Regions from separate parts of the Paenibacillus sp. 1781tsa1 genome, predicted to be linked through region 1. Evidence: a T-box and tRNA genes for the amino acid it is inferred to sense, from the RefSeq annotation. Region 1 holds a T-box; the other regions hold tRNA genes.
The links. A T-box is a leader RNA that pairs with one kind of tRNA and senses whether it is charged. The one in region 1 lies ahead of tyrS (tyrosine--tRNA ligase), so its partner is inferred to be a tRNA-Tyr.
Positions count from the first base shown of each region.

Region 2: it has a tRNA-Tyr gene. The T-box ahead of tyrS (tyrosine--tRNA ligase) is inferred to sense a tRNA for this amino acid. The anticodon was not compared.
Region 3: it has a tRNA-Tyr gene. The T-box ahead of tyrS (tyrosine--tRNA ligase) is inferred to sense a tRNA for this amino acid. The anticodon was not compared.

Region 1 is NZ_JAMYWY010000001.1:4,243,896-4,248,301, forward strand. Features, by position in the region: gene NKT06_RS19080 (YxcD family protein) at 1-262, shown strand, start outside; gene tyrS (tyrosine--tRNA ligase) at 418-1,680, opposite strand; T-box leader at 1,797-2,024, opposite strand; gene NKT06_RS19090 (DMP19 family protein) at 2,124-2,573, opposite strand; gene NKT06_RS19095 (Imm63 family immunity protein) at 2,594-3,037, opposite strand; gene NKT06_RS19100 (protein adenylyltransferase SelO) at 3,188-4,406, opposite strand, start outside.
Region 2 is NZ_JAMYWY010000001.1:5,904,239-5,908,644, forward strand. Features, by position in the region: gene NKT06_RS31985 (helix-turn-helix domain-containing protein) at 1-167, shown strand, start outside; tRNA gene NKT06_RS26565 (tRNA-Asn) at 225-300, opposite strand; gene NKT06_RS26570 (class I SAM-dependent methyltransferase) at 594-1,520, opposite strand; tRNA gene NKT06_RS26575 (tRNA-Leu) at 1,690-1,768, opposite strand; tRNA gene NKT06_RS26580 (tRNA-Cys) at 1,775-1,848, opposite strand; tRNA gene NKT06_RS26585 (tRNA-Gly) at 1,855-1,929, opposite strand; tRNA gene NKT06_RS26590 (tRNA-Gln) at 1,934-2,008, opposite strand; tRNA gene NKT06_RS26595 (tRNA-His) at 2,031-2,103, opposite strand; tRNA gene NKT06_RS26600 (tRNA-Trp) at 2,134-2,207, opposite strand; tRNA gene NKT06_RS26605 (tRNA-Tyr) at 2,214-2,299, opposite strand; tRNA gene NKT06_RS26610 (tRNA-Thr) at 2,309-2,384, opposite strand; tRNA gene NKT06_RS26615 (tRNA-Phe) at 2,405-2,480, opposite strand; tRNA gene NKT06_RS26620 (tRNA-Asp) at 2,576-2,653, opposite strand; tRNA gene NKT06_RS26625 (tRNA-Met) at 2,679-2,752, opposite strand; tRNA gene NKT06_RS26630 (tRNA-Val) at 2,771-2,846, opposite strand; tRNA gene NKT06_RS26635 (tRNA-Glu) at 2,914-2,985, opposite strand; tRNA gene NKT06_RS26640 (tRNA-Ser) at 2,995-3,086, opposite strand; tRNA gene NKT06_RS26645 (tRNA-Asn) at 3,090-3,165, opposite strand; rRNA gene NKT06_RS26650 (23S ribosomal RNA) at 3,232-4,406, opposite strand, start outside.
Region 3 is NZ_JAMYWY010000001.1:320,204-324,609, reverse strand. Features, by position in the region: gene iolD (3D-(3,5/4)-trihydroxycyclohexane-1,2-dione acylhydrolase (decyclizing)) at 1-819, opposite strand, end outside; tRNA gene NKT06_RS01510 (tRNA-Gly) at 1,199-1,269, opposite strand; tRNA gene NKT06_RS01505 (tRNA-Pro) at 1,280-1,353, opposite strand; tRNA gene NKT06_RS01500 (tRNA-Leu) at 1,361-1,439, opposite strand; tRNA gene NKT06_RS01495 (tRNA-Arg) at 1,457-1,533, opposite strand; tRNA gene NKT06_RS01490 (tRNA-Gly) at 1,541-1,615, opposite strand; tRNA gene NKT06_RS01485 (tRNA-Leu) at 1,626-1,706, opposite strand; tRNA gene NKT06_RS01480 (tRNA-Lys) at 1,713-1,788, opposite strand; tRNA gene NKT06_RS01475 (tRNA-Tyr) at 1,799-1,884, opposite strand; tRNA gene NKT06_RS01470 (tRNA-Thr) at 1,894-1,969, opposite strand; tRNA gene NKT06_RS01465 (tRNA-Phe) at 1,990-2,065, opposite strand; tRNA gene NKT06_RS01460 (tRNA-Asp) at 2,080-2,157, opposite strand; tRNA gene NKT06_RS01455 (tRNA-Met) at 2,183-2,256, opposite strand; tRNA gene NKT06_RS01450 (tRNA-Val) at 2,275-2,350, opposite strand; tRNA gene NKT06_RS01445 (tRNA-Glu) at 2,473-2,544, opposite strand; tRNA gene NKT06_RS01440 (tRNA-Asn) at 2,549-2,624, opposite strand; tRNA gene NKT06_RS01435 (tRNA-Ala) at 2,626-2,701, opposite strand; tRNA gene NKT06_RS01430 (tRNA-Ile) at 2,735-2,808, opposite strand; rRNA gene rrf (5S ribosomal RNA) at 2,847-2,963, opposite strand; rRNA gene NKT06_RS01420 (23S ribosomal RNA) at 3,102-4,406, opposite strand, start outside.

The sequences.
Region 1 (4,406 bases):
TGAAATTGTGAATGCAATCTGTATTCATATGGCAGAACGTAAGGGTGTACGTCCAACCGATGTCAACGTAGAACTGAGCTGGGAAGAAGATACCGGTTATTCCGCTGAAGTTTGGATTCAAGGCCGCAGTCAATATCTGGTGGAGTCCAATATGATTGAAGCGATTCTTCGCTACCTGCACAGTGAATACAACATCCGGGCGTACCGTGAGAACGTACGACTTGATCTGGATGAAGAGATCACAGCGATTGTTAATCAATAAACTAGGTCAAGCACTGACCTGTTATACAAAAGACCGTCTCCACTCTGTCGCCTGACAGAGATGGAAGACGGTCTTTTTGTTTCTGTATTTGTGACTTTATTTGTACCTATATTGTAGTCTCTTACGTATCTGGGTTACGTTCTATTTCTTGGAAACTATGATTGAAGTTTAACCAGGCTGTAATTCTTTTTACCTTTACGGATAATGATAAATTTACCGCCAATCGCATGCTCTGCAGACACCGTGAATTCAAGCTCCGTGATTTTCTCACCATTCATGGAAATTGCACCTTTGGTGACATCCTCACGCGCCTGGCGCTTGGATGGCTCCAGACCCAGATCTACGAGCCAGTCCACGATATTTTTGGCTTCGCCGTCCGTTTCAAATGTTGGCATTTCCTTGAAACCCTGCTCGATTTCGTCTGCTGTCAGGGAACGGATATCACCACTGAACAGCGCCGCTGTAATACGCTTAGCCTGTTCGAGCATCTCTTCGCCGTGAACGAATTTTGTCATTTCTTCCGCGAGTGCTTTCTGCGCTTCACGTCTGTGCGGTTCTGTCTCTACCTTTTCAGCCAAAGCTTCAATTTCTTCTTTGCTCAGGAAGGTAAAGTATTTCAAGTATTTGATCACATCACGGTCATCTGTATTCGCCCAGAACTGGTAGAACTCAAATGGTGTCGTTTTGTTCGGATCAAGCCAGATTGCGCCGCCAGCTGTTTTACCAAATTTCGTACCGTCGGATTTGAGCATCAGCGGAATAGTCAGACCGTACGCCTTCGCTTCAGATCCTTCTTTTTTACGAATCAGATCAAGACCACTCGTGATATTCCCCCATTGATCAGAACCGCCAATTTGAAGCTGTACATCTTCGTTCTGGAACAGGTGCAGGTAGTCGAGGGATTGAAGGATCTGGTAGGAGAACTCGGTAAACGAGATTCCGCCTTCCAGTCTGCTTGCCACTACATCCTTAGCCAGCATGGTGTTGAGGTTAAAGTTTTTGCCGTAGTCACGCAAAAATTCAATGACATTGATTTTGTGCGTCCAATCGTAGTTGTTCACCATGCGAACCTGATTATCCCCGTCTGTTACAAACAACTTCTTCATCTGCGCTGTCAGTGCATCCACATTCTCCTGCACTTGCTCCATCGTTTGCAAAGAACGCTCTGCCTGACGACCACTTGGATCACCAATCGTGCCCGTAGCTCCACCAATCAAAATGACTGGACGATGTCCTGCCAGTTGAAAACGTTTCAGCATCATAAAGGGAATTAGATGTCCAATATGCATGCTATCTCCCGTTGGGTCAACACCGCAGTACAAAGAAACGGACTTTGTTTCCGTCAATTCACGTAATCCCTCAGCATCCGTCTGCTGGTTAATGGCGTCACGCCACTGTAGTTCATCAATAATATTCATTCGTATAACCCCTTTTCTATCCTCAAAATTCAGTCATGATCTACGTTAAATTACGAAATTACACGCTGGAACGGCTTTTTTGGACACAAAAAAATCGCCTCCTTGTCTTCATTAGACACAGGGACGATTATCATAACCGTGGTACCACCCAAATTGCATGGACAACACGTAACCTTAACACGTTATCCATACCACTTTTGGCAATATATCGTTTGCCCATCCGCTTGGCATTACCCAAGTACTCCAGAGTGTAATTCGCAGCCCTTGTATGTATCAGGTTCCATCAACCCCTGACTTTCTGTAACAGGGACAAAGCCGCTACTGCGCTCTATCAACGTAATTCATGTATTCAATTTATAGCAAGTATAGCCGAACGTTTCAGTCATTGCAAGACCAAGTATGCAATCCTTTGACAGAACAACCGATGCTTAGTTAAAACCAGATTATATAATCATCATGTTCAATTTTCCGTGATAATAACCATAAGCTTTCTCCGCGATCTGATCCTCATTATTCCAAAATTGCTGATCCAGCTCATCTAATTGGTGCTCTTGTTCCTTTGTCAGTAATTTAGGAATGTCCCATAATCCAGTAAGCCTTTCATCCTCTTTCAAATGCTCAATGCAGCCGTATGCTGAGGTAATAATCTCCACGACTTGAGTCGCACCAATGATATGTAATGCCCGCAACGCGTAACGGTATACCTCTTCCCCCCAGTTGCAGAAAAACTGTATAAAACCGCCATTAAAGACATCCGCCTCTAACAGCCATAAAGCAGCAATATCCTGCTCGTTCGAATTCAACGAAGCCCATCCCTGTTCAGATTCATTCCTTTTTTCGACAAATAATACAGCATACTCATACCAAATATCATTGATATCTTGCTCGTTCACGTAACACACCTCACTTTTCTTTATTCCGAGCTCTCTAACTCCTGACGTTTCCCCGTCTGATACCAATGTAAATATGGATCACCGATCTGCTGGAAAGCTTCCTGAACACCCCTGTTCAGTTCCTTCATGACTTCATCCGTATAGTTCAAATGCGTCTGTTTATTATCTACACCATGTCTTTCCAACAACTCTACATGCGTCGCGGTGAAAATAATATCCTCCAGCAGCCAATAGATGACTTCATCCGGCTGTTTTACCCTTTTCTCTAACGAGACGAGACCACGTTCGTATATTCGAACAATATACGTATCTTTTCCACACTCTACATAGGGCACACCGTCCCATTTAAAGGTCTCATACAAGCGGTTAACATAGTTCTGCATCTGTTCCCTGCGGAAAGGTGTTCGCTCTAAAAGCTCTAAAAGAATGTCTGCCATTTGTTCTTTGCTTAACATGTTGGACATGAATGCACCTGCCTATATAAAAGTAAATCTCTACTTTTCTCGTTATTGCATGACATGCTCGGATTCAATATAAATGTTGGATTTTAACGTCGATTACAGAGTGTAAATGAAAAAGCTGCCAAAGGCAGCCTCTTCTTCCACACCGTTCAATCAGGTCCCACAAAAAGTCTGATACGAAGTATTGCATTGTGCAGGCAGTTCTGCATATTCAGCCTGTTCAGGTGAATGTGCGAACGGATCTGAAAGTACAGCCAAAAGCTTCTCCATTACGCTAAGATCCCCATGATTCTCTGCTCGCTCAAGGGCTTCCTCGACCCGATGATTACGGGGAATGACCGCTGGATTGCTCGTTCTCATCAACTGCTTAGAGACTTCCTTCTCACCTTGCTGTCTGTCTAATCTTGCTTGCCAGCGCTCATGCCATTCAGCAAATTCTGACGTGCCAAACCAAGCTGTTCCTTCCAATGTATCAAAGGTCAAAGCCAGGAACGTATTGGTGTAATCTGCACTATGCTTCTCCATGAGTTCAAGAAGATCCTTGACCAAGGCTTCATCTTCGGCCTCTTCATCTAACAAGCCCAGTTTGGAACGCATCCCCTTGAGCCAATGATGATGGTACAATTCTGAAAATTGTGCGATGGCATCTTGCGCGAGTTGCACCGCCTGCTCTTCATCTTCGTGCAACAGCGGCAGAAGCGTCTCGGCAAATCGAGCCAAATTCCAACCGGCAATATACGGTTGATTGCCATAAGCATAGCGACCTTGTCTGTCAATGGAGCTAAATACGGTCGAAGGATTGTAAGCATCCATAAAGGCGCATGGGCCATAATCAATGGTCTCACCACTAATAGCCATGTTATCCGTGTTCATCACGCCATGAATGAAACCAACTCGCTGCCACTGGGCAATGAGAGCCGCCTGCCGCTTAATCACTTCCTGAAGGAGCAGAAGATAACGATTTTCAGCTTGAGCAACCTCAGGAAAATGTCGATGCAACGTGTAATCAGCCAACGCCCGAAGATCTTCAACAGACCCCCATCTGGCTGCGTACTGGAAGGTTGCTACTCGGATGTGACTGGATGCCACACGAGTCAAGATAGCCCCAGGTCGCTCTGTTTCGCGAATAATATTTTCTCCTGTAGCCACCACCGCCAGACTGCGAGTCGTTGGAATACCTAGTGCATTCATCGCTTCACTAATGATATACTCACGCAACATGGGTCCAACAGCAGCTCGTCCATCCCCTCCACGGGAGTAGGGTGTTCTTCCTGAACCTTTCAGCTGGATATCCACTCGCTCGCCCTGTGGCGTAATCTGTTCTCCCAGCAGCAAAGCCCTTCCATCACCAAGCATGTTAAAATTGCCAAAT
Region 2 (4,406 bases), 1.7 Mb from region 1:
CTAAAAAATGGCTGGACGAAAGTGATCTAACCGTTAAAGATATCGCAGCACGACTTCGGTACAACAATCCGCAAAATTTCATTCGATCATTTCGTAAATGGGAAGGAATCACCCCCGGTCAGTACCGGGAGCGTAAGCAGAAAGCAGAGGTAGCCAATAGAAATTAGAAAAGGAGCACGATTGTAAGTCGTGCTCCTTTGGCCAGCTCGGCCCCCTCTCCATAATGGCTCCCCGAACAGGGCTCGGACCCTGTGACACTCGATTAACAGTCGATTGCTCTAACAACTGATCTATCAGGGAATATGCTTTAGATATCATTCTCTGAAAACTAGAAATGTGTTTTGTTTTTTCGTTGTCTCGAACATCTCCAAATAAACGAGGGTCTGGTTATTAGTTATTGGCTTCAAAAAAAAGAGGGAGCACATATCCTGCTCCCTTCACTTACAATTTCATTTCTATAATCTTAACTTCATATATTTCAAACGTTCATCTTTTTGCGCAGCGATGTGATGCTTCCTAGCGTCATCTTAGATGTTAAAATACGTTGTCCGTCTCGATTTCTGATCCTCAGACACGTAACAAGCCTATAAGATTTATCGCTTATCCTTAATATGAACTGTTTTCATGTTTGGCTGTTCAAGTTGGATCAGAATCTTCCCGAATCTTGCTCCACGTGAGAATGTCACCGTACTACCCTTGTATGTATCTCGGATGTACTTCTCAGCTAATCTGAGGGAATCTTCATCTGATGGTAACTCATACGTATTAAGCCATTCTGGCAGCTTTTCGATAATCTCTTCCACTGGTACTTCAAATGAGTTAACTTCTCTTGTAATGATCATTGTGTATGAATAACCTTTCAAATACAGCAACTGTTGAATATAACCCATGTCACCCGCCTTGTATGAAGCAGTTACACCCAGTACCTCCTTAATTTCATCCATTAGGGTGTGTTCCTTCTGTCCCGCCATAGTACTTATATACACATACTTCCGGGCACAGTTGATCGCCATCTCAATCGTTTCCCAATCTGACATCACCGGACACATGGAGGCAAATGCAAAGTCAAATTTCTTCTCCCAGCCTTTATCCTGAATGGAGATTTCTTCATATCGTTCTTTTACGATTTCGATATTAGATTCAAGAGCTGAAGGTATCGTCTCTTTCATCAGGGAGACAAGTAACTCAGATGGCTCAACTGCAGTCACAGTTGCTCCCTTTTCTGCAAAAGGAATGGTGAATATACCTGAAGCAGCTCCAATGTCCAAAATGGATAAACCCGCGAACTCCACACCCTGGTTCTCAATCCAGCCCATAATGCGCTCAGAACGCTGCTTACCTTCTTCAGAGAACGACTGTACATGATAATCCCTGGCCCACCGCTCAAATGCTTCTTCTGTATTAAATGGTGCGCTTTTCTTTTTATATTTTGGACTTCTCGGACGATTCTTCCATGCCTCTTCCCATACAGAAAGATTAAATAACAGATCGGTATCCGTTACATTTTTTCCAGTAGTCACTATGCTTCACTCCTCTATAATTAAAGACTTCACTTATCTACAATATACCGAATATAATCATACGTCAATCTTTATTAAAGTCCCATTTTTCTTAATGTACAAAAACCGTTTTATATAAAATAAAAATAGCCCTACACATTGCATAAGCAACATGTAGGGCTATTCAATATACCGGCGAGAGGACTCGAACCTCCACGGTTTCCCACTCGATTTTGAGTCGAGCGCGTCTGCCATTCCGCCACGCCGGCATATGCTGGAGGCGCCACCCAGATTCGAACTGGGGATAAAGCTTTTGCAGAGCTGTGCCTTACCACTTGGCTATGGCGCCATATTTTGGAGCGGACGACGGGAATCGAACCCGCGACCCTCGCCTTGGCAAGGCGATGCTCTACCGCTGAGCCACGTCCGCATAATGGCTGGGGATATAGGATTTGAACCTATGCATGACGGAGTCAAAGTCCGTTGCCTTACCGCTTGGCTAATCCCCAATAAAAAATGAAAAAACAAAGGGGCGATCGAGGGGAATTGAACCCCCGAATGCCGGATCCACAAACCGGTGCGTTAACCACTTCGCCACGATCGCCACAAAAGGTTAAATTTCTTAAAAGTTAATTGGCAGGGGCAGCAGGAATTGAACCCACACCAACGGTTTTGGAGACCGTTGTTCTACCTTTAAACTATGCCCCTAAAAACTGGTGGAGGATGATGGATTCGAACCACCGAACCCGTACGGGAGCAGATTTACAGTCTGATGCGTTTGGCCACTTCGCTAATCCTCCAGGATTACATGGTGCCGGCGAGAGGACTTGAACCCCCAACCTACTGATTACAAGTCAGTTGCTCTACCAGTTGAGCTACACCGGCATATTAAATTGTTTTGAAAATGGTGGCTCGGGACGGAATCGAACCGCCGACACGAGGATTTTCAGTCCTCTGCTCTACCGACTGAGCTACCGAGCCATAATAAAGTCTAATCTTAATTCCTTACACTTTATATAGGGCATCAGTGCCATACAGCAGATGTAGTGAACAGTTTGCCTCATGTAAAGATTAAATGGCGGAACCGACGGGATTCGAACCCGCGATCTCCTGCGTGACAGGCAGGCATGTTAGGCCAACTACACCACGGTTCCATAGTACTTTCTCAAGGAAAGTTAATTGCGGGGGCAGGATTTGAACCTGCGGCCTTCGGGTTATGAGCCCGACGAGCTACCGGGCTGCTCCACCCCGCGTCGTTATAAAAAGTTATATGGTGGAGGCTGAGGGGATCGAACCCCCGACCCTCTGCTTGTAAGGCAGATGCTCTCCCAGCTGAGCTAAGCCTCCGAACAACACATTTATGATCATATCATAATCTTGTTGTAAAAATCAACTTCTTTTTTTGAAGTTAATATGACCCGTAGGGGATTCGAACCCCTGTTACCTCCGTGAAAGGGAGGTGTCTTAACCCCTTGACCAACGGGCCTTATTATTATGGCGGAGAGAGAGGGATTCGAACCCTCGAGACGCTTGTGACGCCTACACGATTTCCAATCGTGCTCCTTCGGCCAGCTCGGACACCTCTCCATATGGCTCCCCGAACAGGGCTCGAACCTGTGACAACTCGATTAACAGTCGAGTGCTCTACCAACTGAGCTATCAGGGAATATGCTTCAGAGATCGTTCTCTGAAAACTAGATTCGAAACGAAAGATGCGAACTATCACTTGCTATTGGATAAGCCCTCGACCGATTAGTACTGGTCAGCTCCATGCATTGCTGCACTTCCACCCCCAGCCTATCTACCTCGTCGTCTTCAAGGGGTCTTACATACTGGGAAATCTCATCTTGAGGGGGGCTTCACGCTTAGATGCTTTCAGCGTTTATCCCGTCCGTACATAGCTACCCAGCGGTGCTCCTGGCGGAACAACTGGTACACCAGCGGTACGTCCATCCCGGTCCTCTCGTACTAAGGACAGCTCCTCTCAAATTTCCTACGCCCACGACAGATAGGGACCGAACTGTCTCACGACGTTCTGAACCCAGCTCGCGTACCGCTTTAATGGGCGAACAGCCCAACCCTTGGGACCTACTTCAGCCCCAGGATGCGATGAGCCGACATCGAGGTGCCAAACCTCCCCGTCGATGTGGACTCTTGGGGGAGATAAGCCTGTTATCCCCAGGGTAGCTTTTATCCGTTGAGCGATGGCCCTTCCATGCGGTACCACCGGATCACTAAGCCCGACTTTCGTCCCTGCTCGACTTGTAGGTCTCGCAGTCAAGCTCCCTTATGCCTTTGCACTCTTCGAATGATTTCCAACCATTCTGAGGGAACCTTTGGGCGCCTCCGTTACTCTTTAGGAGGCGACCGCCCCAGTCAAACTGCCCACCTGACACTGTCCCCGCACCGGATTACGGTACCAGGTTAGAACCTAGATACGATCAGGGTGGTATCCCAACGTTGCCTCCACAGAAGCTTGCGCTCCTGCTTCAAAGGCTCCCACCTATCCTGTACAGATCGTACCCAAATTCAATATCAAGCTGCAGTAAAGCTCCATGGGGTCTTTCCGTCTTGTCGCGGGTAACCTGCATCTTCACAGGTATTAAAATTTCACCGGATCTCTCGTTGAGACAGCGCCCAAGTCGTTACGCCATTCGTGCGGGTCAGAATTTACCTGACAAGGAATTTCGCTACCTTAGGACCGTTATAGTTACGGCCGCCGTTTACTGGGGCTTCGGTTCACAGCTTCGGATTGCTCCTAACCACTCCCCTTAACCTTCCAGCACCGGGCAGGCGTCAGCCCGTATACTTCGCCTTACGGCTTCGCACAGACCTGTGTTTTTGCTAAACAGTCGCTTGGGCCTTTTCACTGCGGCCCCCTCGTGCTATTCACACTACCGGGGCACC
Region 3 (4,406 bases), 3.9 Mb from region 1:
GTCCCAAGAGACTGCGCTCTTGCCCGCCTGCGTCTCGGCGATCGGAATGCCAAATGCCTCGGCGAACTCCACGAGCTGAGCGGATGCCTCAGAGTACAACACACCGCCGCCTGCAACGAGAAGCGGCTTTCTACCACGGGCAATCTGCTCCGTTGCCCGTTCAATGGCTGCTTGTACCGGGGGGCGACGGTCCAGATAATGCACTTTGCGGGCAAAGAACGATTCCGGGTAATCGTACGCTTCTGCCTGCACATCCTGTGGCAGTGCGAGCGTTACTGCTCCCGTTTCTGCTGGATCGGTTAGTACACGCATGGCCTGTGTAGCTGCAATCATCAACTGCTCGGGACGAACAATGCGATCCCAGTACTTGCTGACGGCTTTGAATGGATCCGTGGCTGAGATTGTATAATCACTGCTCACTTCCAACTGCTGTAGTACCGGGTCCGGTTCCCGCGTAGCAAAGTTGTCTCCAGGAAGCAATAAAACCGGAATCCGGTTCACCGTTGCAGTAGCTGCCGCCGTAATCATATTCAAAGCACCAGGTCCAATGGATGTTGTACATGCATAGATCTGTCTACGGTTCTTCTGCTTGGCATAGGCCGCTGCCGTATGCACCATACCTTGTTCGTTCTTGCCTTGCATATACCTCAGGCTTCCCGGACTGCGCTCCAGCGCTTCTCCAATGCCTGTTACGTTGCCATGTCCAAAAATACCGATGATTCCCTTCACAAACTTGGTTTCCACACCGTCAACCGAGATATATTGCTGATCCAGGTATCGAAGCAAAGCCTGAGCCATCGTCAGTCGAATTGTTTTCATGAATTGATCGCCGTCCTTTCCTTTACGGGTTAAGCGCTTAATCTACGTTAAGTTTAAGCGCCTTACCCCTAAAGGTTAAGCGCTTAATTGATATGGTATTACAGGTTAATGATTTACGCAAGCTATTTTTGTAAGCGTTTTTATGAAATGTGGTAAAGAAAAGATATTCTTTTGTTCAAACATGCGCAGACCTTCTCTATTTGAACACTTCCACAATGACTAAGAACAGACTTAAAAGAAGGGGAAATATATCGTGAGGATGGGATACATGCTAATCAGCCATATAATCCGTGATCTTTGTATACAATCTGATCAATATGCCTGTGAATGCAAAAAAAGAAAGAGACGGTGAATACCATCTCTTTCTTTTCGATATTTAAGCGGGTGATGGGAATCGAACCCACGCTATTAGCTTGGAAGGCTAAAGTTCTACCATTGAACTACACCCGCATAACAACAATCGGGATGACACGATTTGAACATGCGACCCCCTGGTCCCAAACCAGGTGCTCTACCAAGCTGAGCTACATCCCGTTATCTATACCGGCGAGAGGACTCGAACCTCCACGGTTTCCCACTCGATTTTGAGTCGAGCGCGTCTGCCATTCCGCCACGCCGGCAAAATATGAAGTTATAATGGCGCGCCCTGAGAGATTCGAACTCCCGGCCTTTTGATTCGTAGTCAAACGCTCTATCCAGCTGAGCTAAGGGCGCATAATATTGGAGCGGAAGACGGGAATCGAACCCGCGACCCTCGCCTTGGCAAGGCGATGCTCTACCGCTGAGCCACTTCCGCAAATAAAGGATGCGCGTGGAGGGACTTGAACCCCCACGTCAAAGACGCTAGATCCTAAGTCTAGTGCGTCTGCCAATTCCGCCACACGCGCATATAATGGTGAGTCATGAAGGGCTCGAACCTTCGACACCCTGATTAAAAGTCAGGTGCTCTACCAACTGAGCTAATGACTCATAGAAAAACTGGTGGAGGATGATGGATTCGAACCACCGAACCCGTAAGGGAGCAGATTTACAGTCTGATGCGTTTGGCCGCTTCGCTAATCCTCCAGGATTACATGGTGCCGGCGAGAGGACTTGAACCCCCAACCTACTGATTACAAGTCAGTTGCTCTACCAGTTGAGCTACACCGGCGTATTACATGGTGTGAAAAATGGTGGCTCGGGACGGAATCGAACCGCCGACACGAGGATTTTCAGTCCTCTGCTCTACCGACTGAGCTACCGAGCCTTATAAAATTAAAATGGCGGAACCGACGGGATTCGAACCCGCGATCTCCTGCGTGACAGGCAGGCATGTTAGGCCAACTACACCACGGTTCCATAATACTTTCTCAAGGAAAGTTAATTGCGGGGGCAGGATTTGAACCTGCGGCCTTCGGGTTATGAGCCCGACGAGCTACCGGGCTGCTCCACCCCGCGTCGTTATAAAAAGTCTTATGGTGGAGGCTGAGGGGATCGAACCCCCGACCCTCTGCTTGTAAGGCAGATGCTCTCCCAGCTGAGCTAAGCCTCCATATTATGACCCGTAGGGGATACTCTCACTTCGTTCGAGACTGCGAAGCCGTTGCTAACGAAGTACATCCTCCGACGAACCTTTGGGATTCTCATCCCTTGTTGAAGCAATAGATATTGCTATGACCCGTAGGGGATTCGAACCCCTGTTACCTCCGTGAAAGGGAGGTGTCTTAACCCCTTGACCAACGGGCCTTAATGGCTCCCCGAACAGGACTCGAACCTGTGACAACTCGATTAACAGTCGAGTGCTCTACCAACTGAGCTATCAGGGAATGGTGGAGCCAAGCGGGATCGAACCGCTGACCTCCTGCTTGCAAGGCAGGCGCTCTCCCAGCTGAGCTATGGCCCCATACTCTGGTGTATTCTTGTTGTGGTCTTGCTATGGGCCCTGGTGGACTCGAACCACCGGCCTCACCCTTATCAGAGGTGCGCTCTAACCAACTGAGCTAAGGGCCCTTATCAATTTTCGAAAAAAAATACCCCAATGGGGTTTCGCTTGGCGGCGTCCTACTCTCCCAGGACCCTGCGGTCCAAGTACCATCGGCGCTAGAGGGCTTAACGGTCGTGTTCGGGATGGGTACGTGTGGAACCCCTCCGCCATCGCCACCAAACGAGCATTTGTGTAACAAATGCGTTCGCGTTCCATTCGGTCCTACACGGCTGTGTGGATGAATGGTTCAGCGCATATTCAGAGATCGTTCTCTGAAAACTAGATTCGAAACGAAAGTGTGCGAACTATCACTTGCAAATTGGATAAGCCCTCGACCGATTAGTACTGGTCAGCTCCATGCATTGCTGCACTTCCACCCCCAGCCTATCTACCTCGTCGTCTTCAAGGGGTCTTACATACTGGGAAATCTCATCTTGAGGGGGGCTTCACGCTTAGATGCTTTCAGCGTTTATCCCGTCCGTACATAGCTACCCAGCGGTGCTCCTGGCGGAACAACTGGTACACCAGCGGTACGTCCATCCCGGTCCTCTCGTACTAAGGACAGCTCCTCTCAAATTTCCTACGCCCACGACAGATAGGGACCGAACTGTCTCACGACGTTCTGAACCCAGCTCGCGTACCGCTTTAATGGGCGAACAGCCCAACCCTTGGGACCTACTTCAGCCCCAGGATGCGATGAGCCGACATCGAGGTGCCAAACCTCCCCGTCGATGTGGACTCTTGGGGGAGATAAGCCTGTTATCCCCAGGGTAGCTTTTATCCGTTGAGCGATGGCCCTTCCATGCGGTACCACCGGATCACTAAGCCCGACTTTCGTCCCTGCTCGACTTGTAGGTCTCGCAGTCAAGCTCCCTTATGCCTTTGCACTCTTCGAATGATTTCCAACCATTCTGAGGGAACCTTTGGGCGCCTCCGTTACTCTTTAGGAGGCGACCGCCCCAGTCAAACTGCCCACCTGACACTGTCCCCGCACCGGATTACGGTACCAGGTTAGAACCTAGATACGATCAGGGTGGTATCCCAACGTTGCCTCCACAGAAGCTTGCGCTCCTGCTTCAAAGGCTCCCACCTATCCTGTACAGATCGTACCCAAATTCAATATCAAGCTGCAGTAAAGCTCCATGGGGTCTTTCCGTCTTGTCGCGGGTAACCTGCATCTTCACAGGTATTAAAATTTCACCGGATCTCTCGTTGAGACAGCGCCCAAGTCGTTACGCCATTCGTGCGGGTCAGAATTTACCTGACAAGGAATTTCGCTACCTTAGGACCGTTATAGTTACGGCCGCCGTTTACTGGGGCTTCGGTTCACAGCTTCGGATTGCTCCTAACCACTCCCCTTAACCTTCCAGCACCGGGCAGGCGTCAGCCCGTATACTTCGCCTTACGGCTTCGCACAGACCTGTGTTTTTGCTAAACAGTCGCTTGGGCCTTTTCACTGCGGCCCCCTCGTGCTATTCACACTACCGGGGCACCCCTTCTCCCGAAGTTACGGGGTCATTTTGCCGAGTTCCTTAACGAGAGTTCTTCCGCGCGCCTTAGAATACTCTTCTCGCCTACCTGTGTCGGTTTGCGGTACGGGCACCTTCACCTGGCTAGAGGCTTT